Regions from separate parts of the Paenibacillus sp. UMB7766-LJ446 genome, predicted to be linked through region 2. Evidence: riboswitches for the same ligand, from Rfam matches in the RefSeq annotation. Region 2 holds a riboswitch; the other holds the start of a gene.
The links. Region 2 has a riboswitch for glycine ahead of sdaAB (L-serine ammonia-lyase, iron-sulfur-dependent subunit beta). Riboswitches for the same ligand answer to the same signal wherever they lie in the genome.
Positions count from the first base shown of each region.

Region 1: another riboswitch for glycine. It lies ahead of gcvT (glycine cleavage system aminomethyltransferase GcvT); the one in region 2 lies ahead of sdaAB (L-serine ammonia-lyase, iron-sulfur-dependent subunit beta).

Region 1 covers NZ_JASOYM010000009.1:173,548-189,758, forward strand. The annotation lists gene QP794_RS21720 (PTS mannitol transporter subunit IIA) at 1-113, opposite strand, end outside; gene QP794_RS21725 (BglG family transcription antiterminator) at 110-2,218, opposite strand; gene QP794_RS21730 (PTS mannitol transporter subunit IIBC) at 2,218-3,684, opposite strand; gene gcvH (glycine cleavage system protein GcvH) at 4,260-4,649, opposite strand; glycine riboswitch at 4,997-5,120, shown strand; glycine riboswitch at 5,124-5,224, shown strand; gene gcvT (glycine cleavage system aminomethyltransferase GcvT) at 5,423-6,559, shown strand; gene gcvPA (aminomethyl-transferring glycine dehydrogenase subunit GcvPA) at 6,556-7,911, shown strand; gene gcvPB (aminomethyl-transferring glycine dehydrogenase subunit GcvPB) at 8,007-9,485, shown strand; gene ptsP (phosphoenolpyruvate--protein phosphotransferase) at 9,796-11,508, opposite strand; gene QP794_RS21760 (HPr family phosphocarrier protein) at 11,501-11,776, opposite strand; gene ptsG (glucose-specific PTS transporter subunit IIBC) at 11,854-13,908, opposite strand; gene glcT (glucose PTS transporter transcription antiterminator GlcT) at 14,196-15,050, opposite strand; gene QP794_RS21775 (flotillin lipid rafts scaffold protein FloT) at 15,216-16,211, opposite strand, start outside.
Region 2 covers NZ_JASOYM010000010.1:148,288-164,498, reverse strand. The annotation lists gene QP794_RS22935 (ABC transporter permease) at 1-318, opposite strand, end outside; gene QP794_RS22930 (ABC transporter ATP-binding protein) at 315-1,229, opposite strand; gene QP794_RS22925 (HAMP domain-containing sensor histidine kinase) at 1,312-2,841, opposite strand; gene QP794_RS22920 (response regulator transcription factor) at 2,856-3,539, opposite strand; gene QP794_RS22915 (alpha-glycosidase) at 3,757-5,511, shown strand; gene QP794_RS22910 (PadR family transcriptional regulator) at 5,659-6,171, opposite strand; gene QP794_RS22905 (YhgE/Pip domain-containing protein) at 6,279-7,496, opposite strand; gene sdaAA (L-serine ammonia-lyase, iron-sulfur-dependent, subunit alpha) at 7,754-8,704, opposite strand; gene sdaAB (L-serine ammonia-lyase, iron-sulfur-dependent subunit beta) at 8,694-9,383, opposite strand; glycine riboswitch at 9,496-9,637, opposite strand; glycine riboswitch at 9,642-9,765, opposite strand; gene QP794_RS22890 (MFS transporter) at 10,104-11,381, opposite strand; gene QP794_RS22885 (phosphotransferase enzyme family protein) at 11,411-12,502, opposite strand; gene pstB (phosphate ABC transporter ATP-binding protein PstB) at 12,731-13,486, opposite strand; gene pstA (phosphate ABC transporter permease PstA) at 13,499-14,386, opposite strand; gene pstC (phosphate ABC transporter permease subunit PstC) at 14,389-15,297, opposite strand; gene QP794_RS22865 (phosphate ABC transporter substrate-binding protein) at 15,440-16,211, opposite strand, start outside.

The sequences.
Region 1 (16,211 bases), on a different contig from region 2:
TCTGCGGTGATATGTCCCGCGTCTTTCAAAATCTGACCTGCCATACGAATCGCTTCGTATTTGTCCTGAGCCGTTGCATTCATGATGACTTTATCTTTAGTTAACACACTCATGTTTGAATACCTCCAATTTCGGTTTTGCTGCGGTAAAATCCCGCAAGTTCTTGGGACAAGTAATGAATAAGGTCATCCCGGTTGCCTTTTTCAAGTAATGCAATCATTTCTTCCTGCAACAATAGCGCACTGATCTCACTCAGTACCTCCAAGCTTTCCTTCGATAACTGTCTCGGTCCAAGCATCAAGAGCACATGGCTGACACCTGCCGGGTCTTCCGGCGTGCGCAGAAGCGGCTCTGTTAGTTGGAAAAGCGTGATTGAAGGACTGTGAATGCCATCACTGCGTGTATGAAACAGCGCGAGGGAAGTCCCGGGAATTTTCTGGCTTCCAACCTCTTCACGCTCCTCCAGCAGCCTGGCAATCTCTTCTGGATTGTTCAACACACCAGATTGATGCAAAACGCTGCACATGGCGTAGGCCGTTTTGAAAAATCCGATCTCTTGATTATCCAGTGGGAACACCTGAAACTTGCCGATAATCTGTACAATTTCAATCAGGGTAGCTTCAAGCCCAACCGGATCGGTAAATCGTCCTGTTGCCCTTGACTCTGCTTCAGGTGGGGGACTATGTTCCCGTTGAAGCGTCGTTGTCCTGATGAAGTGCCTTAAACGTTCACTTTCTTCTGCCGTCAGTAGTGGGCTCACCTTGTAGTATTGATGTTTATCCATTGGCAGATCCACGGTAGAGAGAACCAAATCATATTCCGTCTTCGGTATACGTGCGGCTTCATACCATGACACGCTGTCCACAATCCGAATCTCGGGAATTTCCTTGGACAGACGGCTCGATAACATTCGTGAAGATCCGATTCCGCTGGTACAGACGACGACAGCCCTGATTTCTCGCTTCAGCACCCGCAGCCGTTCAATGGAAGCACCGAAGTGCATCACCAAAAATCCAATCTCCTCATCCGGCACATCCGTATTGGGCCAAGCCTCTCGCACCGCTTTCTTTACATCCTCAAATAATGATTCATAATCCTTGCGGATCTGCTGAAGCAATGGATTACGGATGAGCTGCCGTCCATCCATTCGTTCCAGCACCGGCTCCATGTGAGCAATTAGACCCTCACGCAGCAGCCGATCCTCATGGAACGAATAATGGGTATTCTCCTGCATTCGATCTGTGAGAGAACGAACCATATTGAGTAAGACCAGGTCGTCTATGGGCAGCAGACGTGAGGAATGAATCGATCGCTCGATTTCAATCAGCAGTCTGTGAAAATAAGCCTGCTCCTCGTCCACAAAATCAATTCCAAGCTGGGCAGACAGAACACCGCACAAACGGGAAGCCAAATATTCTGGTACCTTCCCCTTGTCGCCTTGCAGCGAATTTCCAACGTCTTTTTTATCCAGTTGAGAGCCCAGACCAATACCAAAGCCCTTACGGATACGCACAACCGCTACAGACATTTGAATCAGCAGCTTCATGTATTGACGCTCCGGAATATTTTCCAACCACTCAATATCTGGCTGCCACAACGCATTTTCGACCGTAAGTACATCCTCATGCCCAATCATTTCCAATAGTTTACTGTTTACTTTGGAGACGCCCTGCTCCGCTTGCCTACCGAACAAATCGGATTCATCCAGATATTCAAGAGCGAGCGCAGAAATAGCCATGCGATGAGCCCACTCGCTTCCATTGATCTTGACCCCATATCCGCGCCTGCGAACCAGCTTCAAGCCCGCCAGATGAATGCGTGGCTCCAGATCGTCCAGATCATTGCTCGCAGTAGACACGGTTACCTTCAGATCTGAGGCCAGCGCAAGCAGCTTCACAGGCTCGGACTCATCCAGCAAAATACAAAGCATGAAGAGTTTACGCTCTTCGGGCGTAAACTCTACATATTCGTTAAGCTCAAGTTGTTGGCGCAATACGGCCAAATCATCGGAACCGGGATCAATTCGAACCCCGGTTCCCGATTTTTTTTCCAATCTCATGCCAAGGGGCTCAAGCCATTGTTCAATCATCTGCAGCTCCCGATGCACAGTACGGGTGCTTACTTTGACCGCAACAGCTATTTCGCCAGCAGTTACCTCATGCGGATGCTCCAGCAGGAACTCCACGATCTCACGCTGTCTCCTTGTAATATTACTCATCAGGAATCGGATTTGAGGCGCTCCACCAGTGCCTCATATTCAGGACTCTTCAGGAAGTTATCGATGGAAATATGCTCTGCATTTGGAGCCACGGATTTGGCCCGGTCTGTCAATGTTTTCTGAGTGATGACGATGTCGGCATCTTGCGGAATCTCACTGATCGCCGTGTTCGTTACAGCGACATCCACACCGGCTGCCTTCATTTTCTTCCGCAGAATCGATGCACCCATGGCACTCGAACCCATTCCTGCATCACAGGAGAAGACAATTTTGTTTATGTCCGTTTTTACGGCCGCAGAAGCAATATCAGCCGCACGGTCAGCTTCCCGATTGTCTTTATCAACGGTGAGGTTACCCGTTTTGCCCTGATTTTTCATGTCTTTCATACGACTGGATGCAGTATCCAGATCTTCGTCATCCTTCTGTTTACCTGTTTTGAGCAGCACAGATGCCACAAGGAAGGAGATGATCGCAGCTACGGCTACCCCTGCAAACATGCCAAGATATCCACCCTTAGGTGTTAACAAAGAGTAAGCAATGATACTACCCGGTGACGGTGCTGAAACCAAACCAGCTCCTGTCAGCATAAAAGTCAATGTACCCGCTACACCACCAGCCATCGCAGCCAGAATCAGTATCGGTCTCATCAGAATGTAAGGGAAATAAATCTCGTGAATCCCGCCAAAGAAATGGATAATTACAGCACCTGGAGCGGAAGATTTGGCTGATCCCCGACCAAAGAAGCAATAGGCCAGCAAAATACCAAGTCCAGGTCCTGGATTGGATTCAAGCATGAATAATACCGATTGTCCCAGTTCTCTTGCCTGATCCGTACCAATCGGTGTCAGAATCCCATGGTTGATGGCATTGTTCAGGAATAATACTTTTCCTGGCTCAATGATCAAGTTGACCAGCGGGAGAAGACCAGCATTCATCAAGGTTTCTACCCCAGCCGATAACACCTTGCTAATCGCTTCAACGAAAGGCCCGATGCCTTTAAGGGCTAGAAGGGCCAAAATCCCACCAATAATACCAGCGGAGAAGTTGTTAACGAGCATCTCAAACCCGGATTTGATTTTGCCATCGACAGCCTTGTCAAATTTCTTAATGACCCAGGCTCCCAATGGTCCGGCAATCATTGCACCTAGAAACATGGGGATGTCACTGCCGACAATAACCCCGATGGTCATAATCGCACCGACTACACCACCACGTTGGCCGTGTACCATGGTACCGCCTGTGTAACCGATAAGTAAAGGCAGCAAATATTTGATCATTGGATCAACCAACAATGCAAAATCTGCGTTAGGGAACCATCCTTTTGGAATGAACAATGCCGTAATTAAACCCCAGGCGATAAATGCACCCATGTTCGGCATAACCATACCGCTCAGGAAACGTCCAAACTTCTGAACGCCGACCCGTATTCCTCCGCTTTTTCCGGACTTTGCGTCCACTGAACTCATACTGAAAACCTCCTCAACATATTAAACCTTAATTCCACTGAATTTTGACACGATGATCCAGACGAACGAAGGTACAAATCTGTAATAAATCTTAATTTCACAACCATATCGTAAATGAAAACGGTATCTTCTACAACGAAATGAAAACCTACTTCCGTCATGAACGTTGATGACAAGATTTAAATTTGAAGGATTGTCCCATTTTGAACCTTGTATAAGGAATGGAACCTGTTATTCCCTTTCCTGTATCATACCCACGAATTACCCCATTTTAATGACAAATAAAATTGTAAATTTATTCAATTTTAATGAGCAGTTTCTATCTCATTCAGGATTGATGATGAAACACGTTAGGGTGTTATTCATTTCATTCAAATAATCTGAAATACTCTAATAACAACGGCAAAAAGCGCAATTGCTCAGCCCGTTACAGGTGAGACAATTGCGCCTAAGTATTCTCCGGATTAGCAGGATTACCATCCGGATCTATAATCAATCGATTCATTCTTTTTAAGTTAAACGGCATTTGGCCTGAGGCTGAAATTCAGTCTCCAGCGGAAAATGCAACCCTAGTTTTATTCCGTATGTTTACGATACGCATCCGCGTTCATCAATGTGGACAATGCCGCTGTCAGATCGCCCTCAACACGGATTTCGATCATCCAGCCTTCTTCATATGGAGAGTTATTAACTAGCTCCGGGGAATCTTGCAATGCCTCATTTACAGCAACAATTGTTCCACTTACAGGAGAAAACAAATCCGAAACGGTTTTGACGGATTCAATTGTTCCAATGCTGTCTTCCGCCTTTACATCCGATTCTAGGTCAGGCAATTCTACAAACACAATGTCACCCAGCTGATGCTGCGCGAATTCGGTAATGCCAATACGTACGGTATCCTCCCCTACGGTCTGCACCCATTCGTGCTCTTCACTGTACAGGAAATCACTTTTCAATTCGCTCATCGATATCCGCCTCGCTTTTCATTAAATGAGTGCATGCGCTTCTTTGACCTTAACCTTTTTCCCAAAACATAGCGTATGATATTTTAGAATCAAATGTCAAGATACCTTACAATTTATTTGATTTTCTTCCTTATATGCCTGTAACTCTATTGGACTCTCTCTACATATAATGGTGAATATTAGAAAAGTAAGCGTACTCTTTAAAAATATACGAACATTATAGAATTATCTTGAAATATCATTCGGATTTTTTGTTGATTTCTATGATATCGTTCTTGACATCAATAGTCGATTCAGGCTTTAATGAGAGTAGTAAATATGTTTATTGGTCTATGCAATACCCGCGGATGAATGTAAAGGGAGAGATTACCCTTGACACCCGAATCAGGGTGCACATGCGGTAACGCCGAAGGAGTAAACCACCGACAAGCGGGAGGTGAATCTCTCAGGCAAAAGGACTTTTACGGGACGCAACTCTGGAGAGCATCTATTCGCCCTGTGTGGGCGTTATGATCACCCAAGGGGAAACCTGCTGCATCATGCGGCGGGGTAACTCTCAGGTACCAAGGACAGAGCCTAAGAATACAGCGTGCTTCTGGCATGCCGGTTCTTTGGCCTGTCCTTTTCCTTTTTCCCAAAAAAACGAAAACAGGTTATAGAGCGGCGCTGCCTATAGCGTCCTTACCTTACTTTTATAATTAATTGTTGATGACAGATTCATTGATCCACGGTTATACACTCGGCCGGTTGACGGCCCATGACGAGGTGATTGGATGTCCGATTTGCTTAGAACCCCACTCTTTCCACTCTATCAGCAGTATGAAGGCGTACGATGCATTGATTTTGGTGGCTGGGAGCTCCCGGTACAATTCAGCGGAATTCAGAAAGAGCATGAAGCGGTGCGAGAACGTGCCGGATTATTTGATGTATCCCACATGGGTGAATTCACCGTACAAGGTGAACACGCGGAAGCTTTTTTACAGCACATGACGACCAATGATGTAACAACACTCGTTCCCGGTCAGGCTCAATACACGTTAATGTGTTATCCGGATGGCGGCGTGGTCGATGATCTGTTGATCTATAAACTGAAAGACCAGCATTATATGCTGGTGGTTAATGCCTCCAACATCGGCAAGGACTGGTCATGGCTGCAGCAGCACATGTCGCCAGGCGTAACGATGACGAATGATTCCGAACAAACGGCGCTGCTTGCCCTGCAAGGTCCACTTGCTGTGGATATTCTCGCAAAGGTGACAGACACTGATGTGTCTTTGATTGAGCCTTTCCGTTTTGTACCTAATGCGAAGGTATGTGGCGTTACATTGCTGTTATCCCGCACCGGATATACGGGTGAAGACGGATTTGAGCTCTATGTTCCTGCCGAACAGGCCGCTGTAGTCTGGAACGGATTGATGCAGGCGGGAGAAGGTTACGGACTCGTTCCGACCGGACTGGGTGCCCGGGATACGCTGCGCTTTGAAGCCAAGCTTCCCCTGTATGGACAGGAACTGTCTGCAACCATCTCGCCGCTGGAGGCTGGCGTTGGCATGTTTGTGAAGCTGAATGCCGGGCCGTTTATCGGACATGAAGCCTTGTTGCAGCAAAAAAATGATGGACCTGCCCGCAAGCTGGTCGGCATCGAAGTGCTGGAGCGCGGTATTCCCCGCCCCCATTATCCGATATACGCCGAAGGCGTACAGATTGGTGAAGTAACCACAGGAACCCAATCGCCTACGTTGAAACGCAATCTGGGGCTGGCCTTGATTGACAGCAAATATGCTGCATTGGGTACCCCGCTGGAGATTGAGATTCGTGGCAAGAAACTGAAAGCTGAGGTCGTGAAGACCCCTTTTCATAAACGGACACGTGCGCCAAAGACACCTACTCAAGGAGCTGATCAAGCATGAGCAAGCACCGCTACATTCCCATGACCGAGCAGGATCAGAGTGCCATGCTGGCAACCATCGGTGTGGAAACAATTGAGGATCTGTTCCATGACATTCCACAGGAGATTCGCTATCAGGGTGAACTGCCTGTTTCCTCCAAACTGGATGAATATGCACTCACACGTCATATGTCAAAGCAAGCGGGAGCCAATGCCAACTTCGAGACACACGCCAGTTTCCTGGGTGCAGGCATTTATGATCACCACGTTCCTTCAGTCATTAATCATGTCATCTCCCGTTCCGAGTTTTATACAGCCTATACACCTTATCAACCCGAGATCAGCCAGGGAGAATTACAGGCGATTTTCGAGTTTCAATCCTACATCTGTGAGTTAACAGGCATGGCTGTAGCCAATGCCAGCATGTACGATGGTGCGACTGCATTCGCGGAAGCAGGCAATCTGGCGGCAGCAGCAACCCGTCGCAAACAGCTGATTGTGTCACGTACCGTGCATCCCGAATCCCGTCAGGTATTGCAAGCTTATGCACATGGCCTCAATCTGGAGATCGTTGAGATTGGGTATCAAAATGGTGTAACAGACTGGGATGCCCTGAAAGCCGCTGTGTCCGATGACACCGCAGCCGTCATGATCCAGAGCCCGAACTTCTTCGGCGCCGTGGAAAATGTAAAACAGGCCGCAGATCTTGCGCATGCGCACAAAAGCCTGCTCGTGGTCAGCGCCAACCCGCTATCGCTGGGTCTGCTGGAAGCCCCAGGCAAGCTGGGTGCTGACATCGTCGTTGGCGACGCACAGCCCCTTGGTATCGCCGCTTCACTTGGCGGCCCAACATGCGGATATTTCGCCGTATCCCAGGCTCATATGCGCCGGATTCCTGGCCGAATTGTAGGCCAGACAACGGACCGCAACGGCAAGCGTGGTTTTGTACTCACGCTGCAAGCACGTGAACAGCATATTCGTCGTGAAAAGGCGACGTCCAACATCTGTTCCAACCAGGCTTTGCTCGCGCTGAGTGCCTCTGTCTATATGTCCATCATGGGTAAACAAGGTATGATCGATGTCGCTGATTTGAATTTGCAAAAGAGCCATTATGCCCTTAACACACTTACCGCAATTCCAGGGGTCTCTCTTACGTTTACTGCACCAACGTTTAATGAGTTTGTTATCCAACTGCCTGAAGCAACAAATGTGGATGCCCTGCAACTGAAATTACTCGATGCCGGCTTCATTGGCGGGTATGAACTTGGAAGAGAGTATTCCGAGCTCGCCGGACATATGCTCATTGCCGTTACCGAACGACGCAGCAAGGAAGAGATAGACGAATTCGCACGTGTATTGGAGGGATCGCTGTGACTCAGGAAACGACAACAAAGACAACTTCAGGAACAGGACAACCGGAAACAGTAACCTCAGTCTCCACTTCGGGCCATACTGAAACAGTTACAAAAATCTCTGCCCAAGCTGCCTCTACAGCACCGGAGCAATCGTTGATTTTTGAACTCAGCAGTCCGGGTCGGGTTGCATACTCTTTGCCAGAATGTGACGTTCCCCGGCAAGCTGCCGATTCCCTGATTCCCCGGGAAATGCTTCGATCGGAAGCAGCAGCATTGCCTGAGGTTTTTGAAGTTGACGTCATTCGCCACTACACTGCTCTGTCTCGTCGTAATTTCGGAATAGATAACGGATTCTATCCGCTAGGTTCTTGTACGATGAAATATAATCCGAAGATTAATGAGGATGTGGCCCGTTACAACGGATTCGCCAAAATTCATCCATATCAGCACGAATCCAGCATTCAAGGTGCACTTGAACTGCTCTACACGTTGCAAAATGACCTTGCTGGCCTGACTGGCATGGACGCCGTTACGCTGCAACCAGCCGCTGGCGCACACGGCGAATGGACCGGACTCATGATGATCCGGGCCTACCACGAAGGTCGTGGTGAACAGCGTACGAAAGTCATCGTACCGGATTCTTCTCATGGCACTAACCCGGCAAGTGCAACCGTTGCAGGTTTCGAAACGGTAACGATCCCTTCCCGCGCAGACGGTCTGGTAGATCTGGACGCACTCCGCGCTGCTGTAGGGTCGGATACCGCAGCGCTGATGCTGACCAACCCGAACACACTCGGACTTTTTGAAAAAGACATTCAGGAGATTGCCTCCATCGTGCATGAGGCTGGTGGTTTGCTGTACTACGATGGTGCCAACTCCAATGCTATTATGGGCATCACCCGCCCTGGCGATATGGGCTTTGACGTAGTACATCTGAATTTGCATAAAACAATGAGTACTCCGCACGGCGGGGGTGGACCTGGTGCCGGCCCGGTTGGCGTGAAGAGCCGCTTGATTCCGTTTCTGCCGAAACCGATGGTCATCAAAAATGATGAGGGCATATATGCGTTGGATCGCGAAGGTGATCAATCCATTGGCCGGGTCAAAGCGTATTACGGCAACTTTGGTATTCTAGTCCGTGCCTATGCCTACATTCGCACCTATGGACCTGAAGGCTTGCGCCGGGTATCCGAATGCGCGGTGCTCAACGCCAACTACATGATGGCCCGTCTCGCACCTTACTACGAGATTCCGTATCCAGGCGTGTGCAAACATGAATTCGTGATGTCTGGCCGGGGATTGAAGCAATATGGTGTACGTACACTGGATGTCGCCAAACGGTTGCTTGATTTTGGATATCACCCGCCAACGGTGTACTTCCCGCTGAACGTGGAGGAGTGCATTATGATCGAGCCGACGGAAACCGAGAGCAAAGAAACACTAGATGGGTTCATCGATACGATGATTCGCATCGCCAAGGAAGCAGAAGAGACACCTGAACTGGTACTCAATGCCCCTTATGGCACACCGGTTACCCGTCTGGATGAAACAACAGCAGCCCGTAAGCCGGTACTGAACTGCGCTTGCAGTTGAAAGCTAATCGTTATAAATGACCAAAAACAGTCGCACTTATGTGCGGCTGTTTCCTTTTAACCTGTTAGTTTTATCTCATTCTCTTCGGTCCAGTGCTTTCAATTTTGATCGTATGTCTCTTCGAAGGCTCAGCGAATGATCACCGATGTTTCGTCTTCTTTGCGGTAGATAACTGCAGAATAGAACGTTTCGCTTAAAACAAAAAAAGCCGGTATCTGCTGTAACAACAGATACCGGCAAAATCGCTGCACGACTGCAGCTCTTTTATCGGAAAAAGAAACCCTTAAAATCGGGTGGAAACCCCATAAAATTACGCTTGAATGCTTTGAACCAATTCAACGACTTGTTCAGCCGTTTGCATATCCAATGCTTTGGCAGCAAGCTCTTGCATGTCTGCACGGGACAGCTTGGTGATCTGACTACGAGCTGGCAGAATGGATGTTGCGCTCATGCTGAACTCATCCAGTCCGAGACCGAGCAGCAATGGAATTGCTGTTTCGTCTCCGGCCATCTCTCCACACATGCCAACCCATTTACCTTCACGGTGCGCTGCATCGATAACCATTTTAACCAAACGCAAGATGGCAGGGTTATAAGGTTGATACAGATACGACACGCGCTCGTTCATACGGTCAGCAGCCATTGTGTATTGAATCAGATCGTTTGTTCCGATACTGAAGAAGTCCACTTCTTTGGCAAATTGATCCGCCAGAACCGCAGTCGAAGGAATTTCGACCATGATTCCCAGTTGGATGCTGTCTGAAACAGCAATACCTTCAGCGACCAGCTTTTCCTTCTCTTCGAGCAGGACAGCCTTCGCTTCACGGAATTCACCCAGTGTTGCGATCATCGGGAACATGACACGCAGGTTACCATGTACGCTTGCACGCAGCAATGCACGCAATTGCGTACGGAATATATCCTGACGGTCCAGACACAGACGAATTGCGCGGAAACCGAGGAATGGATTCATTTCTTTTGGCAGATCCAGGTATGGAAGCTCTTTGTCTCCACCGATGTCGAGTGTACGAACGACGACAGGTTTACCTTCCATTTTCTCCAGTACAGCCTTGTAAGCATTATACTGAATGTCCTCGGAAGGAAGCTTGTCTCTGCCCATATACAGGAACTCGGTACGGTACAGGCCTACAGCCTCGCCGCCATTTTCCAGAACACCGGCAACATCATTCGGAGTACCAATGTTGGCTGCCAGTTCCACATGAACGTTGTCCACCGTTACCGTTGGCTCATCACGCAGTTTTCTCCACTCGGCACGTTGTGCATCGTATTGCTCCTGTTTGGAACGATATTCAGCAATAACATCATCCGTTGGATTAACCAGTACATGACCGTCCAAACCGTCAACGATAATCATATCGCCTTGTTTAGCTTGAGCCAGAATGTCCTTGGTTCCAACGACAGCCGGGATTTCAAGCGAACGAGCCATGATTGCGGAGTGCGAAGTACGTCCACCAATATTGGTTGCAAAACCTTTTACATATTGACGGTTCAGTTGAGCCGTGTCGGAAGGTGTAAGATCCTCCGCAAGCACGATCACTTCTTCACTGATCTCAGCTGGACTCATGAATTCGATACCAAGCAAGTGATTCAACACACGTTTGGTTACATCACGCATATCTGCAGCACGTTCCTGCAGGTAAGCACTCTTCATGTTTTCAAACATTTCGATAAATTGCGTTGCTGTTTCGTTCAATGCGAATTCCGCATTAACCTTATCATCTGCAATTTTCGCTTTAACCGGATCAATCAGTTCCGGGTCATTCAGAATGAGCAAATGCGAAGCAAAAATCTCAGCTTTTTTCTCGCCAAGCTCTTGTAAAGTACGCTCTTTGATCGCCTCAAGCTCAGCCTGGGACTTGCCCAGAGCTGAGTCGAGTTTCGCGATTTCTGCGTCAACGTCGTTGATTTCGCGTTTTTCTACAGAGTAATTGGGATGCTCCAAGATAAACGCCTTGGCGATAGCAATACCCGCCGAAGCCGCGATCCCAGAAACATTAAGCATTAATTTCGCCCAGCCCTTCGTTAACCATAACGTCTGTCAGAGCTTGAAGAGCTTCTGCTTCGCCTTCACCTTCAACGATGATGTTGATGGTGTCGCCTTGTTCCAGACCAAGGGAAAGTACGCCCAGGATGGATTTCAAAGTTACTTTTTTACCGTTAGCTTCTGCAAAGGATTCTGCACCTTTGAATTTGTTTGCTGTATTAACCAGGGCTGTCGCCGGACGTGCGTGGATACCATCTTCGTCTGTAATTCTGAATGTTTGTTGCATTACAATCATCTCACTTTCAATAATTTAGTTTAGGCATTGCATCTATTTACACTTGCTTGCCATTGTCGTAACACTTCTTATTTTATCTCAATGATTGGCTGATCGCCAATTTTCAGTACGCCGCTCTTCTTGAGCGTCACTGTTGAGCCTTCTGGCAGGTTGGTGAAAATGACCGGAGAGATGATCGACGGAGCGTTGGCTTTGACATACTCCAGATCCACTTCCATAATCGGCTGTCCTGCCGATACCAGATCGCCTTCCTGCACAAGCACGTTAAAGCCCTGACCTTTCAGCTTCACCGTGTTGACACCTATATGAACAAGCACTTCCTTGCCTCCGTCAGACATAATGCCCACGGCATGTTTGCTTGGAAACACGTTAAACACTTTGCCATATACAGGCGATGTAATCTTGCCATCATGAGGCAGAACAGCAAAGCCGTCACCTGTCATTTTCTCGGCAAAGACCGGATCAGGAACGTTTGTGATGTCCATCAGTTCACCATTCACTGGCATAACAATGTCCTCGGCAACAATACGTTCGCCCTCTGCTCCCTGTTCCTTCTCCTTTTCAGGAGTTGGTTTGACCTCAGCTGCTGGCGTTGGTGCCGGTACACGTCCTGCAATGATATCCTGCATCTGGGATTTAATCGTATCTGAGCGTGTACCGAAGATAGCCTGTACATTATTACCCACCTCAAGCACACCAGATGCACCCAATTGTTTCAAACGATCTTTATTTACACTGGATTTCTCATTTACTTCAATCCGCAAACGAGTAATGCAGGCATCCAGATGTTTGATATTCTCTTGTCCACCGAATGCAGCAAGAATGTTGTGAGGCAGATCATCCGTTGATCCGGAGCCACCGCCCGAAGCTGTTTCAGGAGTCGCTTCTTCACGTCCCGGTGTTTTGAGGTTGAATTTGCGAATGATGAATCGGAATCCGAAATAGTAAATCACTGCAAGAATCAAACCTACGATGATAACATCCCACCAAGGTGTGCGATTCGGGATAATCCCGAAGATCAGGAAGTCAATGAATCCACCGGAGAACGTCATCCCGATTTTGACTCCAAGAATTTGCATTGTCATGAAAGACAAACCTGCGAAGATACAGTGTACTGCAAACAGGATTGGTGCTACAAACAGGAATGAGAACTCAAGTGGTTCTGTAATCCCTGTCAGGAACGAAGTCAACGCAGCTGATCCCATGATCCCTGCAACATACTTTTTGTGTTCCGGTCTTGCTTCATGGTACATCGCAAGTGCCGCAGCTGGCAAACCGAACATCATGAACGGGAATTTACCAACTTGGAACGTTCCTGCGGTAAGGTTCACACCATCACGCAGTTGATTGAAGAAGATTTGCTGGTCGCCACGAATGACATCTCCAGCTTTGTTCACATATTCACCGAACTCAAACCAGAATGGCGAGTAGAAAATATGATGCAGACCGAACGGAATAAGTGACCGTTCTACGACCCCGAAAATGAACGCCGATAATGTCGGACTAGTATCTACCATGAAGTGAGATACAGCATTCAGTCCATTTTGAATCGGAGGCCAGATGACCACCAGAAGCAACCCGATCAAGAGGGAAACAACTGAAGTAATAATCGGGACAAAGCGTTTACCTGCAAAGAAACCAAGGTAAGACGGCAGTTCGATTTTGAAAAATCGATTGTAGCATAGTGCGGCGGTAATACCTATGATAATACCTCCGAACACGCCGGTACTCAATGTAGGGATACCCAAGATGCTGGCATAACCTGGTACTTCACCGATCATCGCTGGCGTAACACCAACAGCCGTACCCAGAGTCACGTTCATGACCAAGTAACCGATGATGGCCGCAAGACCTGCGACACCTTCACCTCCGGCCAGCCCGACGGCTACCCCGACAGCGAACAGCAATGCCAGATTATCAAATACGATCTGCCCCGCATTCATCATAATCGTCGCGATTGAGCTCACCCATGGAGTATCTAGCACGGTAGCATACTGTAGGAAATCCGGGTTCACAAGCATATTACCGATTCCTAGCAGTAGACCTGCCGCCGGCAGGATGGCTACAGGTAGCATAAGAGCTTTACCTACTCTTTGCAACACACCAAAAAGCTTTTTAAACATTGCGTCGTATCACCCTTTCTTTTAATTTTTTATGTTGTGAAGCAAGCAAGGGAAAACAAAAAAGGCACGAGTTAATAAAGGAAATTGATCCAACCTTCGGGTATAGCATACCCGGGATAAGGTAAGAACAATCACGCTCTATATAACTCATGCCTGATCGAATCAGTAACACGTCGTTTGTGTTTATTCAGTTGCTTGATTACGGAAATCATTGTAGCACCACTTTTAAAGCGATGCAAGCCTTTACACGAAATTTGTCGAATTAGAATTCCACTAGTGGAATTATTTCACTTGTTCTCTTCTTCTTTCCTTTGATTCAAGCGTTGCAAATGAATGGTCAGATAGCCTACTTCAGCAGGATATACAGGGAGATTTAACCTTTTTTCCATCACCTTGGTTAGCTTCCATGCAAGCGAGTACATTTCAGGATACTCCAACTTCAACAGGGAATCCAATTTATGAAGTTCTTCCACTTTGTCTCCCCGACGGACACGCTCCAAGGCGAATCGAAGATGGGTCAGCAGCCGGGAGTAGTCCAGTGATTCCGTCTCAAACGAATAATCCAGTTGGGTGGACACCAGGCTCACCAAATCGGTAATCAGTTGGGAATGCTCCCGAACTTGAGAAATATTTTGGTTGGTCATGGCGCTATAAATGTGAAGCGCAATAAAGCCGATCTCATCCATTCCCAAATCAACGCCCAATTTTTCCTTAATCAAACGCACCGCGTAATCACCCATGCGATATTCGTCAGGATAGATTTCACGGGTTTCATATAAAAAAGGATTCTGTATGATAATGCCTTGTTCTTTCCGTTTTAATGCAAAAGAAATATGATCGGTCAATGCGATATGAATATGTTCGTTTAAAGGAACGTCCGTATGTTCTGCAATATACGTAATGACTTCATTAATGATTTCAATCAAGGCTTCATCCACTTGTGGAAGAAGCTGTTTATACTGCTCTTGCTCCTGCTGGTTTCTCAGAATGAACATCTTCTCCACAGCCATCAGTGGAATAATGTCATTTGTTTTCCGATTGAAGCCGATGCCTTTACCAATCACGACAACTTCTCCATGTTCAGGATGCTGTGCAATAATCACATTATTATTTAGAGCTTTGGCTACTTGCAGGCTACTCAATGTTTGCACCTCTTTTTCACACCATCTTAGGTGTGATTCAGTCACACCCTAGTAAGAACGAAAAGACATCCGGAAGCGGGCAAACCGCGCCGGACGTCTCGCTTAAAAAGTAACAAAAATTCGTCTTAAGGTCAATAGAGCATAAGTGCTTTACGACTCGTTGTCTTACTCATCAACACCAGCTTTTTCCACAATCTTGTCGATTATAGAGGGAGTCGTTACAGGCTCACTCTGTTGAATAGCAATCGGTGCTGCTGTTTTAGGCTTGGTGAAACCTTTAATTAACTGTTCTACATCAATGCCGGAGACACTTTTGAGCATCTCGGGAGCCGTTGCCATGAGCTCTGTTACATAATTGCTTACACGAGCAGCGCCTTCACCCTTACCTGTATCCACAACGGTCAGCTTATCAATCGCGGAAATCGGCTCCGCAATTTTACCAGCAAGTTCAGGCAGCATTTTGACGATGATATCGAGCACGGCAGCTTCGCCAAACTTTTGGAACGCTTCTGCCAGCTTCTCCTTCGCTTCTGCTTCAGCAAGACCTCTCAGACGAATAACTTCTGAATCCGCTGTACCTTTGGCAAGTTCTGCATCCGCCATAGCCTGCCCTTCAAGCCGCTTCTGCTCAGCTGTTGCCTTGGCATGCGTCTCGATGGAATACTGGATCGCATCGGCTTCACGCATTCTTTTGGCTTTATCCGCTTCGGCAGCCTGCTCCACCGCGTAACGATCGGCTTCTGCTTTTTTCTTCACCTCAGCATCATATTGCTTCTCACGTACGATAATTTCTTTCTCTTGCAGGTCAATTTCACGTTCCTTACGAACGAGTTCAACCTTCATCTCTTCCTCTACCACGGTTTGTCTTGCACGCGCTTCGTGGATATGGTACGCCTGATCCGCTTCCGCCTTCGCTGTATCCTGATCCCGCTTAAACGTCGCAACTTTCAGTTCCTTCTCTTTTGCAGCTTCAGCGATATTCGTATCACGCAGCAGCTCCGCTTTTTGCCCTTGCTCTTCCGCATTGGCCTTCTGAATACGTGCATCCCGCATCGCTTCCGCTTCCGCAATTTCAGCATCCCGCTTAACGGCTGCTATTCTCGGTTTACCGAGCGCATCCAGATAACCTTGTTTGTCACGTACGTCTTTGATTGTAAAAGA
Region 2 (16,211 bases):
TTTGGCCAGGTATACCGCAGGTCTGGTAATCGGTATCGCCAGCAGCTGCTTCCATGAGCCCTGTTCATGTTCAACATTTGCGATCATCGAGCTGAGAATCGTCGCCCCCAGCATCAACGCAAGCGGTACAAACACAACTACATTCTCCAGCAAACTCTCCCACAGATTCCCTCCATACAGTTCTTTCAGGTAGTCCAAACGCAACCCGAAGTTCAGAGCCTGCATGACCGTGAGACCAATAGGCGCCAGAAAAACGAGAAACCAGATGCCTTTGCCACGAATTTTGAGCCAGTCGGACGATAACGCACGGCCCGTCATACCGTTGCCCCCTCACCGATGACCCGCATGAACAAGTCCTCTAAGGATTGACGGTGCTCTTCCACACGATAGACCGCATGGTCCTGCTCAACCAATCGACGAACCAGCAGTGCAATCGCGCTATTATCCATATACGGAAACGTGAGCGCCGCGCCTTCACGTTGACCGAATTGTCCCTGCTCTCTTGCCAGCTTCATCGCCTCTTCCGGCTCGGAGACCGTCAGCCGAATGGAGCTACCCGTCTGGCTGTGCAGATTAGCGATCGTATCCTGAAGGACCATCTTCCCCTCACGGATAATGCCGACCCGGCTCGCCATCTGTTCCACTTCACTCAGCAAATGGCTGGACACCAGTACGGTGATGCCGTGTTCCAGCGGCATGCGTTTGATTAACTCCCGGATCTCCTGAATGCCTGCCGGATCGAGTCCGTTCGTCGGCTCGTCCAAAATCAGCAGATCCGGCTGGCCCAACAGGGCACTCGCAATACCCAGGCGCTGTTTCATGCCAAGCGAATAACCTTTTACGGAACGCTTGGCATCCCGGGTCAAGTCAACGATGGAGAGCACTTCGGCAATCCTCGATTTGGGTACATCCAATATCCGGCGCAAGGTTTCCAGATTCTCCACCGCGTTCAGATGTCCATAATAAGACGGATATTCAACCAATGACCCTACACGTCGCAGAATGTCCATGCGATCCTTGCGGATATCCTTGTCGAATATACGGATGACACCTTTGGTCGGCTTGATTAAGCCAAGAAGCATGCGAATGGTTGTTGTTTTACCAGCGCCGTTGGGACCAAGGAAGCCGTAGATGTCTCCCTTTTTAATATGCAGATCAAGTTCACGGACCGCCGCACGGTCCCGGTATGTTTTCCATAAGTTAGCGGTTTGAATAATATTATCACTCACTGTTAATCACCTCGGATATCATCGTAACCTTCCAAGGTTAAAGCTGAAGTCGGCTGAAGTTTAAGTTTAGTTTAAAAAAATGTTATTTCAATTCACTTCCCGTAACCGTTCCATTGTAAATATACACCCGCACACCTGCCTCGGAACTATCCACCTTCTTGCGCAATCCCATCTCACGAACGAGCAGATCCACAATCGAGAGGCCAAGTCCTGTTCCTTTCGTTTCCGATTCATGCTGCATGCCCGGACCCTGATCCCGGATGACCAGAGCGGTTCGTCCCTGAATCTGCTCAGTGGATATACCAATGTATCTTCCTTCCGTTGCATAGCGGATCACGTTCTGGAACAGATTATCGAGAATCCGACGCATTCCCTGCTCATCTACCTGCCACATCAGAGGTTCATCCGGCAAATCAATATCGATGTCGAATTGTTCTTTCTCCCAAACGGGATACCACGCTGCTGCCGCTTCCCTGACAATACGGAGTATATCCCTTTCTTCCAGTTTCAAGGTGTACTTCCCGCTAGTAAGCAAATTGTACGATAACATGTTGTCGATGAGTCCGCCCAGGTCTTCCATCTTTGCCTCCATGCGTCCCAATGAACTAACGCCCTTGTCACTAAGCGCTTCTTTATGCAGAGCATGCATATGTCCACGAATGACAGTCAGGGGTGTACGCAGATCATGGGAGAGCCCGGCAATGAGACGTTTGCGCAGCTGCTCTTCCTCCTGTTCCCGGTGACGGCTGTCCGTTAGCTGATGCACCATCTGGTTGAATGATTCTTCCAGCTGTCCAATCTCATCAAATCTGCGAATATCAACCGGAAGTGGAATGCCCTCCTTGCCCGAGGTCATCATCGCCGTCTGCAACCGGATGAGCCGCTTGCGAATCCGCGCGAAGAACAGGATCGACATGACGATGAAGAACAAAAAGATGATCATCATCAATGCACCCAAATACAGAAGCTCCATAGGCCAGTTATTCTGCGGTTTCTGCAATAGCGTACGGGGCACCTCAATGACCATGAAACCTTGTCCCTTGTCCTTGCTGTTTCCTCCCACAAAAGCAATTACAGTCAGGGGATCGCGATAGAATGCCTCCTTCATAAATTGCAGCGTCTGGGACACATTCCATTGTGCAGGAATTTGCGTCTTTTCTGTTTTCAGATCGTCCAACGTCCATTTTAACGTCGTTATTGTCGTATTATTAGATGAAGACTCGGATACAACTACCCCTTCGCCAGGCAAAATAAAGACTGTTTTCCCGTTCTGATCCACACGGTACATGGAAGATAGAGGATACTTATGGTGCAGCTGCTCCATGCGTTTATCTATTGCTGCCGGAGTCGCCCCATCCAGCTTCTTCGCAGCCTGTGACCAGAGGTTACTAATATGGGTGGAGTCTCCATAAGGTGCTGTATTGCCATTATTCGATTGATTCACCACCACCACATAAATCACGGATACAATCGGAAGGACGACCGGAACAAACAAAACCGCACACAGAATGAGGATAATATAACGGGACATCAGGGACCGACCGAAACGAAGCTTGCGTTTTCCCGCGAAATGCCGTTCCTTTCCTCTTCCTTTCTCCTGTGTTCCTCGCATGCCGGACTGCCTCATCATGGCTTCTTCACGCGGTACCCTACACCACGAACGGTCTGGATGATCGTAGGGTTCGCCGGATCACGCTCCAGCTTCTCGCGCAGATGACGAATATGTACCATTAATGTCTTGTCCCCGTCCAGGTAAGGCTCGTTCCAAACGGCTTCGTAGATCTGCTCTTTGGTCCGAATCATACCCATATGCCTGAGCAGATAAGCGAAGATATGAAACTGTTTCCCCGATAAAATAATTTCTTCTCCCGTCTCCTCATTCACGATTCGGTTATCCTTCTCGTAAATGGACAGGTGATCCAGCTTCACCACGGTATCGGCTGAGATCGCAGTCCCTGCCTTCCGAAGCTGGACTTCAATCCGCGCAGCAAGTTCATCCGGATGGAACGGCTTGGTTACATAATCATCAGCAAAATCAAGCCCATGCAGCTTGTCATCAATGGACGTCCTGGCTGAGAGCATCACAACGGGAACGGTAGGATGTTCCTTTTTGAGTCGCTGACCCACCGTAAATCCGTCCAATCCCGGCAGCATGACATCCAGAATAATCAACGAGCAGCCCCCGGCTGCTTCAGCCGCGCCTTCGCCACTTGCGAGCCATACCACTTCATAACCTCGCTCCTCCAGGTCATCCCTGACCCATGTGGCAATTTCGGTATCGTCTTCAATATATAACAACTTCGTTTTCATGCGCGTATTCGTTTCCTTTCTGCACCCTTTGGGTTAATAATATCTGAAACATAATCAAGTATATTGTTTGTATAAAATGTACGAGCTGATTAGCATACAACTTTGGATGTCCTTTATTTTAAATTATACCTTAATCAACCGCTTCGCATAATTCATGCATCGAATGCTGGGACTTACTGACATACTACATATTGTATACGACGGGAGGAAATTCAACATGCTGCTGGAAGCCATCTATCATCAACCGAAACGGAATTGGGCCTACGCCTACGATAAGGATACCATTCGTCTGCGTCTGCGTGCCAAAAAGAATGATCTCACCGAGGTACATGCCCTGACCGGGGACAAATACGCTTGGGAACGTACCAAAGAGTTGATTCCTTTAACCAAATTCACATCCGATTCCATGTTCGATTACTATGAGGGGGAAGTAAAGCCTCCGTATCATCGGCTGAAGTATTCTTTTTTGCTGAAAAATGGTTCCGAACAGATTTGGATGACCGAAACGGATTTCCAGGAGCATGAACCCGACGATCCCGGTCAAATGTTCCAGTTTCCGTACATCCATCCTGGAGCTGTATTCACACCGCCTGCATGGGTAAAGGATGCGATTTTCTATCAGATCTTCCCTGAACGCTTTGCCAATGGCAACCCGGAGCTCGATCCTGAACATGTGGAACCCTGGGGTGGCGAGCCAACCCCGTTTAACTTCTTTGGCGGTGATCTTCAGGGCGTCATCGACCATCTCGATTACCTTGAAGAGTTGGGCATTAACGCCATTTATTTCACACCCATCTTCGAGGCAACGACCAATCATAAGTACGATACCGAAGATTACCTGCGAGTAGATCGGCATTTTGGAGATGCAGATACGGTCAAAAGGCTAGTTGAACTATGCCATAAACGCGGAATCCGGGTGTTGCTGGATGCGGTGTTCAATCATTCCGGGAAGACGTTTGCGCCGTTTGTCGATGTGCAAAAGTACGGGGAGAAGTCCAAATATAAGGATTGGTTCCATGTGCATGAATTCCCGCTGGATGTGAAGGATGGCATTCCTACCTATGAAACATTTGGCTTCGAGGCTCATATGCCGAAGCTGAATACGGAAAATCCTGAAGTGAAGGCGTATCTGCTGGAGGTCGCCGAGTACTGGATCAAGGAAGTAGGCACGGATGGCTGGCGGCTGGATGTCGCGGATGAAGTGGATAATGCATTCTGGCAAGATTTCCGCAAGGTGGTCAAGGCTGCAAATCCGGATGCCTATATCTTGGGTGAGGTATGGAATGAGTCCTCCTCCTGGCTGCAAGGCGACCAGTTCGATGCCTCGATGAACTATCCGTTTACGGAAGCCGTGAATCGTTTTTTTGTAAAAGGTGACATGTACGCTGACCAATTCGCGAACTCCATCGGTCGACAGCTATCCCGCTATCCGCTGCAAGCCAGCGAAGTGGCGTTCAATCTGCTGGACAGTCATGATACACCACGACTGCTCACCTTATGTGAGGGCGACCAGCGGAAGATGAAACTGGCTGCGCTGTTCCAATTCAGTTATATGGGTGCCCCGTGCATCTATTATGGGGACGAGATTGGACTGGACGGCGATCAAGATCCCGGTTGTCGAAAATGCATGGAGTGGGATGAGGCAAAGCAGGATCGCGAGCTGTTCACCTTTTATCAGAAGCTGATTGCAATTCGCCATGCCCATCCTGCCCTGCGTGCGGAAGGCAGCATACGTTTCCTGCAAGCCCGTGAAGGCGGAAGCCAGCTTGTAATGGAACGACAGGATGATAAGGAACGAATTCTGATCCTGTTCAATCGTTCGGAAGAAACGGCTATCGTCGAGCTGGAGGCGGGCGCCGGGGATTGGACGGAGTTATTTGGGGAGAATTATCGAACAGCCAAGGAAAAGGGAATCCTGGCCGTTGAGCTGCCCGCATATGGATATGCTGTACTCAGCACAGATATCGTGTAGCAGCTTGATGTTGTTATGGGCTTGGAATTTGCTACATTGAGAGCAACGCAAATAAGCGCTCGCAGACCTGTGATGGTTCTGTAGAGCGCTTGTTCTGCGTTATGGATGGATGATCCGATCAATTCATTTCACGATTACGAATGAAATTTACTGTGGCGTGGATAACTGCTGCTTGAGCAATTGAATCGTGGCCTCATATTGCACAAGTCCTACTTGCATACATAAACGCTGTGAAGGCGATATTTGTTCTCCAAGTTGCTTCATCTGGCGCTGCAGCTCGGCATACAGCAATTCTTTACGATTCAGCTCCGCCCGGACCCACCCTGTGACGGTATCTTCATCTGCCAGCTCTCCGAAATACAGACGCATCAGAAAATCAGAACGGAACACTTCGGCTTCCAGGGGACTCATCAAATAGGTACTGAACTCCGTAGAACCTTCCGGTGTTAATGTATACACATTTTTGTCAGGTTTCCCTTCTTGTCTTACGGATTCCTTGGTCAACAACCCTGACTTTTCCATCTTCGCGAGTGTGGGATAAATGGTGCCAAAGCTCGCATCGAAGAAAAACGAAAAATATTGTTCAAAGTACTGCTTGATCTCATATCCGGAACATGGCTGATTGTGCAGTATTCCGAGGATGACATGCTGTGTGTTCATCGGTGTACCGCTCCTTTCCAATTCCTCTTAACGTATCACATCCTCCCTTATACGTTCAACATCAGCAGGCATCTGCGATTGAGTTCCCAAGGGATGAAGAATGTTTGTCATCCATGGTCAGGCGAAGTCAGGTTCCCAGCCAGAGCGGCAGGGGCAGCAGCAGCTTTGGATTCTAAAGGAATGCCGGATTGTGCAGGACCTGAGCGTTTGATCCATGTGCACAGAGCTCCCAGAACCAGCGTCGCTGCTCCAATCACCACCAGAAGCAGAACATCATGACTAATCCCGCTGCCGCCAAGCACCAGATTCATCATGCCCTCCACTGCATAGGTTGCCGGTAGATAATTACCGATCTGTTGATAGAAATCAGACATGACATCACGCGGAATGGTTGCGCCCGATGACAACATCAGCAGAGGCAGTAAAGCACTGTTTAACCATGCCCCCGCATTTCCAAGCAGCAACAAGCTCAATTGCGCCACGAATAGAAAAGATAAAGTAATCAACAACTGAAATAGCCATAACATCCACCATCCATCCGCTGCTGATACACCCATAACATGCATCATCCCGGCTCCAACGAGCGATACGATAAATGCAGCACCCAGGTTGATGATATTGCGTGCCCAGAAGCGCTCCCATTTCCCCGCCTTGCTACTTAGTTCTCCAGAAACTTTTTGCAGATTCATGCCAAGCAGCATCGCACCTGTAAACGTAGCCGTCACAATCAGCATCGGCACCATCGAAAAGGCAAAGTTTTGAACTGGGTTCAGCATTTCCACCTCTGCCTCCACCCGGGAAGATAACCCCAGCGCCAGCGCATTGGCCTGATCGGCAGTCATACCCGATTGATCCAGCACTCCACGAATGCCATTTTGCTGTACTTCACGATTCAACGTCGCTGTAACTTGTGCGGATACGTTCTGCATCACACTTTTCACGGTAGCTACGTTGGATTCATTCATCACATACTTCACCTTCACCGGTTGCGATAAATCTCCCGCCTGCTGCATGAAACCCGATGGAATCTCAATAATCATGTATACATCCCGGTCGGTTAACAGCTGTCTGGCTTCTTCCATCGATGCGGATGGTTTGATCACAAAACCAAGTCCCGCTGCAAGAGACTTTGCTACAGGCTCAGCCTCAGCCCCATCTTCATTCACAATGGTCACCGCAAGCTGAGTCATCCGTGCATTAACCTGATCATACCCACTAAGCCAGATGGTATTAAAAAAAACCTGGAATAATACGGCCGTAATCAAGCCGACAATCGTAGCTCCATTTTTCATAAACAGAAGACTCGTTTGAAAAACACGTTTCATCTTATTCATCTCCTTAGGTTGTATTACGTTATCTCAGCTTTTTATATATCATATTGATATATGTCAGTTAATAATATATCTAATCGATATATAAACGTCAATACCCATTTATTTTTTTCTTTGTTCGAACAGCAAAAAAAGCCGATACGCCTCTTCATCAGGAAGAATTCGTATCGACTTTCATATCAAGATGGGAGCAGCATCGACGTTTATGATCCAGACTCCGAGTTAATTCAGTTCATGTTCGTTCATGGTTGTCATGCCTTGGGTTCAGGTTTGTTTTCAGCAGGGGACTCAGACTCCGCTTCAACCTCAGGCTCTGCACGCTTTGCCTTCGGTTTGGCGAGCTTCTCCATCATTTTCCGTCCCGTTGGTGTTTGAGCCAGCCCACCTTGAGCCGTTTCACGGTGCCTGCTTGGCATGGCACTGCCTACTTCCAGCATGACATCAATGACTTCGTCTGACGGAATGGCACTTCGTACCCCGGCCAGCGCCATGTCGGCCGCAGCCAACGCGGTTACGGCACCCAGTCCGTTACGGATGATGCACGGAATTTCCACGAGGCCTGCGACGGGATCGCAGATAAGGCCCAATGTGTTTTTTAACGCAAGACCTACTGCATGAACCACTTGCTCCGGCGTCCCTCCACGCAGCTCCACCATCGCTCCAGCGGCCATGCCGATGGCAGAACCCACTTCAGCCTGACAGCCGCCCTCGGCACCGGAAATAAATGAATTGTTGGCAATGACATAACCGATCGCTCCCGCACAGAACAGACCGTTCACCAGATGCTCGTCACTCCAGCCAAAACGCTCCTGGGAGCTGATAAATACACCTGGAATGATGCCGCAAGAACCGGCAGTCGGTGTCGCTACGATCCGGCCCATGGATGCATTCACTTCTGATACACATAGTGCATACGCCATGGCTAGTGCAGAGGCATCTCCAGAGCAAGTCTCGCCTTTACGAATGTACTCGGCCATTTTTTTACCGTCTCCGCCAGTCAAGCCGCTGCGTGATGTCGTATCTTCTGTCAGCCCTTTGTGCACAGCTTCCTTCATCACCTGATAGTAATCCGACATCTGCCGCACAACATCCGCTTTCGGGATATTCGTCTCCTGAACCTGCTCTTCGATCATCAGCTCGGCAATGGTTTTGGACTCTGCTGTACAGATGGTATTCAGTTCATGTAGATGTTTAAACCGCATCCGGCTCGACCCCTCTCTTCAAATCAATCACGCGAATGTCCAGCATATGATCCAGCGACCGCAGACGGTTTAACATCTCAGGATTCGGCACACCATCCATCTCCATCGCTGTCAGTGCTTCACCATCCCGGGCTTTCCGATCCACTTGCATGTACCCGATGTTCACACCTGACGAACTGATTGTGGAGGTTACGGAGGCGAGCACCCCTGCTTTGTCCGAATGGCGCAGCACAAGTGTTGGAAACTCTCCGCTGATCTGTACACGAAAATCATTCAATGCATGTACCGATACACTACCACCACCAATGGAAGCACCGATTAGTGAACACTCGCGGTCTCCGTGCCACAGCTCAATTTTGACCGTATTAGGATGAGGAGCAGGCAGACCACTTGTAAAAAACTCTACCTCCATACCCGCTTCCTCTGCATATTGCTCAGCATCCGGAATCCGTGGATCATCCGTCACATAATCAAGCAGGCCACCGATCAAAGCCAGATCCGTACCATGCCCCTGATACGTATCGGCGAAGGAGCCGTACAGCGTTAATCGGGCACGTTCAGGCGTGCACCCCAACCACTGACGGGCAATTCGACCCAATCTTGCTGCTCCAGCCGTATGTGAACTTGATGGACCTGTCATGGACGGACCAATAATTGAAAAAACGTCTTTAAAACGCATCGCAAACCCTCCATTTATAATCGTCATTTTCATCCAGACCTACACCCATAATGTCCCTTTATTACTGAATGATGACATGAAAAAAGGACAGAAGAAGGCCTTAAGGCCCTCTCTCTGTCCTCGATACCTGAGAGTTTCATGATAAGAAGCGCGGCGAATTGATGCATGCCCTGTATTCACAGGTAATGTCCCCTGCACACCGTGCTGCTTGACCATATACCCCTTGGGTGGCGCATATCGCGCACTCTCCAGAGTTGCGTCCAACGATGGTACATTTACCTGAGAGATTAACCACTGCGCCGGGTGCGTAGCAGCTTGCTCCTTCGGTGCCCGACAGCTGCCTTTTTACTTGGCATGCCCAGGACTCTCCCGCTCGCTATCATTCGCTTGTATGGAACCATTCTGATCGTGTACCAGAACGATAATTGAAGTTTTTATTACTTTCTCATTAAGATTAATCGACCGGAAGATCAGTGTCAACAAACTTAACGATTTCTTTGTGAATATTTACTTTTTTCCATTTTATAAACAGGATGAACCAACGATTTGTAAACTTTTATCACATGAATGTGTTAATGCGTTTCATTTAGAAAGCGTATACATTTGTTTGTTTTCTATGAGCAATATCCGTGGTTAGTACTATCTATGTTAAGATCCACAGAACGGTTCGGGTATTCAGGCAACCATTATTCTGTACTAGAATTACCGTATTTCTGCCTGTCACCCCACCATCGCCTTGGGCTTCGCCGGTTCATCATAATACCTGCTTCGGGAAGGAAACATGCTCGTCACCCACAATCCCAACGCTGCAAGCACCATCACTCCAGATACAACCGTATATACCATACGAAGTGACAACTGCTCTGCCACCACGCCTGCAACCAAAATGGAAACCACCTGCAGCACGCTTAACCCCAGTCCAAGTATACTGCTCACTCGGCCCATCAGATCGACAGGGATATTATTTTGATAAAAGGTAACCAGGCCCGTATTCGCCAGTGCCGAGCACAGACCGAGCAGAATAAAAGCAAACGCCGCCAGTTCAAACGAGAACGAACGGGCGAACAGTAAATAACCCAGTGCGACCAGAAGCACACCGCCACCCATCATGTGACGGATCGGCACATGTTTGGCGAACAGCCAAACCAGCATGGAACCTGCCAAATAACCAATCCCAGTGATACTCATCAAAGCTCCGTACTGCGATTCAGGCAGGTTCATCACCTGACGGATAAACACTACTTCCTGGGCATCGAGCGACATGCCGACCACCAGAATGATCTGAAACAGGGCATATATACCGACCACGTAGCTCGACTTCCGGCTAAAGCTCAGTACAGCCCTCCAATCCTGGGCAATCAACCGAGGTGTCAGCCTGTTTCCCGTCCCTTGATTCTGTTCTCCAATGCCCAATTTGGGAAGAAACAATAGAATCACAGCAGAAGCAGCAAAGGAAACCGCATTGGCATAAATGGCTGCAGCCGGAGATAAATAAATCAGCATCACTCCCGCGACTGCCGGGCCGGTAATAAATGCACCTGAGCTGATTAAGGCTTGCAAGGAGTTGAAGCGCTTGCGCCGTTCAGCAGGTACCAGCCGGGTAATGTACACCTGAGAGGAAGGGACAAATATGGAGGAAGACATACTGATCAGAAACATCACTGTATACATCATCCATAGGCTGGACATCAGGGGCAGCATCGCTACCAACAATGCCCGCAGCATGTCGGCACCAATCATCAACTGTCGCTGATCATAGCGATCGATCAGACTGCCTGACCATATCTTCGTGCACACCGACGCAATCGGCGAGATAATCCACAATCCTGCGACTGCCGCCGGGGACTGTGTCATATTCAACACCATCAGGTTAATCGCCACAATATATATGAAATCACCCAGATTGGATATGCCCACGCCGCCAAGCAGCAATCCGGCATGCTTCCAGCCACCAGACGGAATCTTCGAAGCTACTCTTTTTTCATGAATGTTATTCATAGCGCTTCCCACCCAACAGAAATCACAAATTATAACTCATAGAAGATACTCTCATTGTGTACATAGGGTCTGCAAAATTTGCTGCAAATAAGAGGCATTCGCTCTTTCATCCATTCGTACCTTGACTCATTCTCCATCTGAAATGCGAAATAGCCAAACGTAAAGATTAGCATGAATCCTTCCATTAACCGAATATCACGCTTCGTCAGTGGTTCTGTCTGCTCCGTATAACCCGACAGGAAGATATCCCGTTCCTCCCGATTGAAAATCGTAGCTGCCCCTCCGGCATCAAAGAGATAGTAGCCATAACCGTATAAACAAAAATCAATCATGGATATGCCCTGATCCGTCACCAGCAGATTGCCGCGGGTAATATCCGCGTGAATCACTCCCCAAGTCTCGGCAGTGTGAGGATACGTTTCGAGTTGCCGGTTAATGTTCTCAAACGTCTCACGGATCAGATCGAAATCTTCAGGAGTAAAGATGCCACGTCTAACGCCTTCCTCCAACTGCTCCAACATGACCAGATTCTCTTTGATCGAGCCGTAGGCAGGCCTTACTCCCGTTTGATCCAAGGCGGGGCTATCGGTATATAACTCAGGGATCATCGCCTTACCAATGTGCTGTTCACGGTCATTCACCTGCTGTCCGCTTTCAGACTTCTGTGAACCCACCTGCGGCTTGGGAGTTTCCTTTGGTCTTCGTCCATATTGATGCAGCGTCTGCAACTGTACGCCCAAATCATGAATCTGTGCTGTCGTCAGACGTTCTCCCTGTTTGATATCCCTGCCCTCAATCCATTCCAGAACAGTACAACAGATCTCTTCTCCCGCTTCGTCCAACCAGACGGTGACCCACTCTCCCGATGTATTGCGTACAGGTGTCTGCACTCGCAATGGGCTGGTAGCCCGTAATTCATGAAGGAGATTCATCTCCGCTTCCAGTGCAGGTCGTGTATGCTGGATGCCCGCCATGCTTGCAAAAGCGGCTTTATGTATACGCAATAAATACTTCTGTCCGGTTACATCATCCACCACTTGGTACGTTAGATTTTCATTATGTCGGATAAAGGAAACGGATGGCTTTTCTATAGAATAATGCGAAATAATTTCAATTGCCATGATGTCTTGGGATATCTTATGGGTAGTTATGATCCACATCTCCTTCTCTTATCAAATTAAAGGTGGCGCTTACAAATATCGTAGCATGATTGTTTTTATTTTGGCAAACTATTCCATATGTAGAATTACATAAAAAAAGCATAACCCCCGAACTGTCTCGCCCGGGTGTTATGCTTCCTTCCATCTCTATAGATCTATCTCTATCTCTTACTCCATCCAATATAACAATTAACCGAAACGTCCCATAATATATTCCTGCGTCAGACGGTTGTCCGGGTTGGTGAAAATATGCTCCGTATCCCCGTGTTCAATCATGCTTCCCAGATAAAAATAAGCCGTATAATCCGAGATGCGTGCCGCCTGCTGCATGTTATGGGTAACGATCACGATCCGCAGCTCTTTCTTGAGCTCCGAGATCAATTCCTCCACTTTGCCCGTAGATACCGGGTCAAGCGCAGATGCCGGCTCATCAAGCAGCAAAATCTGCGGATCCACCGACAACGCGCGAGCGATACAGAGCCGCTGCTGTTGTCCACCTGATAGGGCCAGAGCAGACTCATTCAGTCTGTCCTTCACTTCGTCCCAGAGTGCAGCGCGACGCAGGCTTTTTTCCACAATTTCATCCAGTGCCTTCTTACTCTTGATACCGCGATAGCGGGGGCCAAACGCGATATTGTTGTAGATGGACTTGTGGAACGGGTTGGGCTTCTGCCACACCATGCCAATCTTTTGGCGAAGTTTGATCACATCCGTACCCGGCTCATTCAGATCATTGCCGTCCATCCAGATATGTCCCTCCGTACGGGAACCGGCAATCTCGTCGTTCATCCGGTTCAACGACCGCAGGAACGTGGATTTACCACAGCCGGATGGGCCAATGAGGGCTGTTACACTGGCTTCAGGGAAAGTCAGGCTAATCTGCTTCACAGCCTGAAAATGCCCATAATATATGCTTAACTGTTCCGTACCGAAAGGTATGGCCATGTTGGTTCCTCCTTATTTCGAAGCTGTCATTCGGCGGTAGACTACCCGACCGATCCAGCGTGCACTCAGATTGAACGCCAGCACGAGAAGTACAAGCACGGCTGAAGCTCCAGCTGCTACTTCTTTGGAGTCTGGGCCAATGCCTTCACTGTTTACTTTCCAGATGTGCACCGCCAGCGTCTCTGCCGGACGCAATGGATTGATCGGCGATCTTGGACTCGTTGGATTCCAGTCCGTGAAGTCCAGCGGCGGACTACTCATACCCGCTGTGAACATCAGAGCTGCTGCTTCACCGAAGATCCGGCCCGATGCCAGGATCGTACCCGTGATTAAGCTGGGCAATGCAACAGGCAGCAGAATGGAAGTGATAATCTTCCATTTGGACAATCCGAGTGCAAGACCCGCTTCCTTCTGCTCTTTCGGAACGGCCCGGAACGCTTGCTCCGTTGTCCGTACCATAAGTGGAAGATTGAATATAGCCAAGGCCATGGCACCCGATAACAGGGAGAATCCGAGACCAAATGTATTAACAATTAGCAAGAGTCCGAACAAACCAATGACGATAGACGGGAATGAGGATAACACTTCGACAACCAGTCGAATAAAGCTTGTAATCCGGCCCGGCTTGGCGTACTCGGCCATATAAATACCGCCGCCCCAGCCAAGGGGAATGGTAATAATCAAGGTCAGAACAAGCAGGAAGATCGAGTTGAATAATTGCGGTCCAATCCCGCCTCCACCTTTGAGCAGCTGTGGTGCGCTGGTCAGGAAGTGCCAGTTAATCTGGCCAATCCCACGTACCAGAATGAAGCCAAGCAAACCGAGCAAGAGAACAACAATGAACAGAGCCAGAACAACGATAATGGAAGTGGCAACTTTATCTACTGTTTTAGCCTTCATTTTCATACCCGGTTCCTCCTTTCAAGCAGGCGAACCAGAATGACGAAGACAAAGGTCATCACCAGCAGGACAAGCGCCATACTCCACAGTGCATTATTATGAACAGATCCCATTGTGGTGTTACCCATACTCAGGGTGATTACACTCGTTAACGTTGAAGCCGATTCGAGCAGGGATGTCGGCACATGCGGTGCATTACCGATAACCATCTGTACGGCAAGAGCTTCACCAAATGCGCGAGCCATACCAAGTACAATACCTGTCAGCAAAGCTGGAAGAACCGTAGGGATAATGACACGATAGATTGTTTGCCAGCGAGTTGCACCCAATGCATAGGACGATTCACGCAGACCTTTCGGCAGTGAAGACAGTGCATCTGCCATAATACTTGTTACAGTAGGCAAAATCATAACGGACAGAACCAAACATCCGGCTGCAATTCCGACGCCGGCTCCGCCAAACATGCTGCGCAACAAAGGAACGATAACACTGAGACCGATAAATCCGTATACAACGGAAGGAATACCGGACAGCAGCTCAATCGCAGGTTGCAATATTTTTTTACCTTTACCCGGTACAATCTCGGTCATGAAGAGCGCTGCACACAAGCTAAGTGGACTTGCGATCAGAGCAGCAAGAAATGTTGTTATGAATGACCCTGTAATGAACGGTAAAGCTCCAAAGGCAGCGGGTTCCCCCGTTGGATTCCACGTTTTGCCGGATAAAAATTCGCGCAAACTTACGCCATCCTGGAAAAAGGTCGATAAGCCTTTGGACGCTACAAAATAAACGATGGAAAACATGACAACGATCAGGAAAACGACACAAATCGACGTATAGATCCGTCCCGTCCACTCTTCCCAATAATGCTTTTCTCTCAAGGGCCGGCGCGGTTTCAACTTGTTGTTCATTACCGTTCCCCCTTCGGTCTGTTCCATAACAACCATCCTTCTATAGTAGAATTCATGCAAAATATGGGATAATTCCAGAGCAAACCGCGCAAAGAGGCAGGACCTGGGTCCGCCTCTCTCGCTGTATGCGCAAGTTCAAAGATTATTGAGTTACAGTACCTGCTGCGTCACGTTTTACTTTCATGCCGGATACTGGGATGTAACCAAGCTCCGTCACGTCGTTTTGTTGAATTTCGTCACTCAGGATGTAGTCGAGGAATGCTTGTGTTGCTGCATCCGGGTCACCTTTTGTGTACATGTGCTCGTAAGCCCATACCGGATAAGTTCCTGCTTCAACGTTCTCAACTGTTGCTTCTACACCTTCGTATTTCAAAACTTGCAGGCTGTCATCCAGGTAGGACAGAGCCAGATAACCAATTGCGCCTGGCGTTTCAGCTACGAGCTTTTTAACTGTACCGGAGGAATCTTCCTGAATCGAACCTTGGATATCTTCAACTTTTGTTCCCAGTGCAAAGTTCTCGAATGTTGCACGAGTACCGGAGCTGCTAGGACGGTTTACGATAACGATGGCTTGATCTTTACCGCCAACATCTTTCCAGTTTGTGATTTTACCAGAGAAAATGTCGATCAGTTGTTGCTTCGTCAAATCTTGAACACCTGCATCTTTGTTGCTTACTGGTGCAATTGCTACAACAGCTACTTGGTGATCTTTCAGTTCGCTTACTTTTGCTGCGTCATCAATCTTCTCTTCTGCGAATACGTCAGAGTTACCGATTGTAGCTTGTCCGTCAGATACTTGTGTCAAACCAGTACCACTACCGCCGCCTTGCACTTGTACCGTTACTTTCTTATATTCATCAACTGCCATAAATTTTTGTCCAGCTTGCTCTACCAGAGGTTGCAGTGCTGTTGAT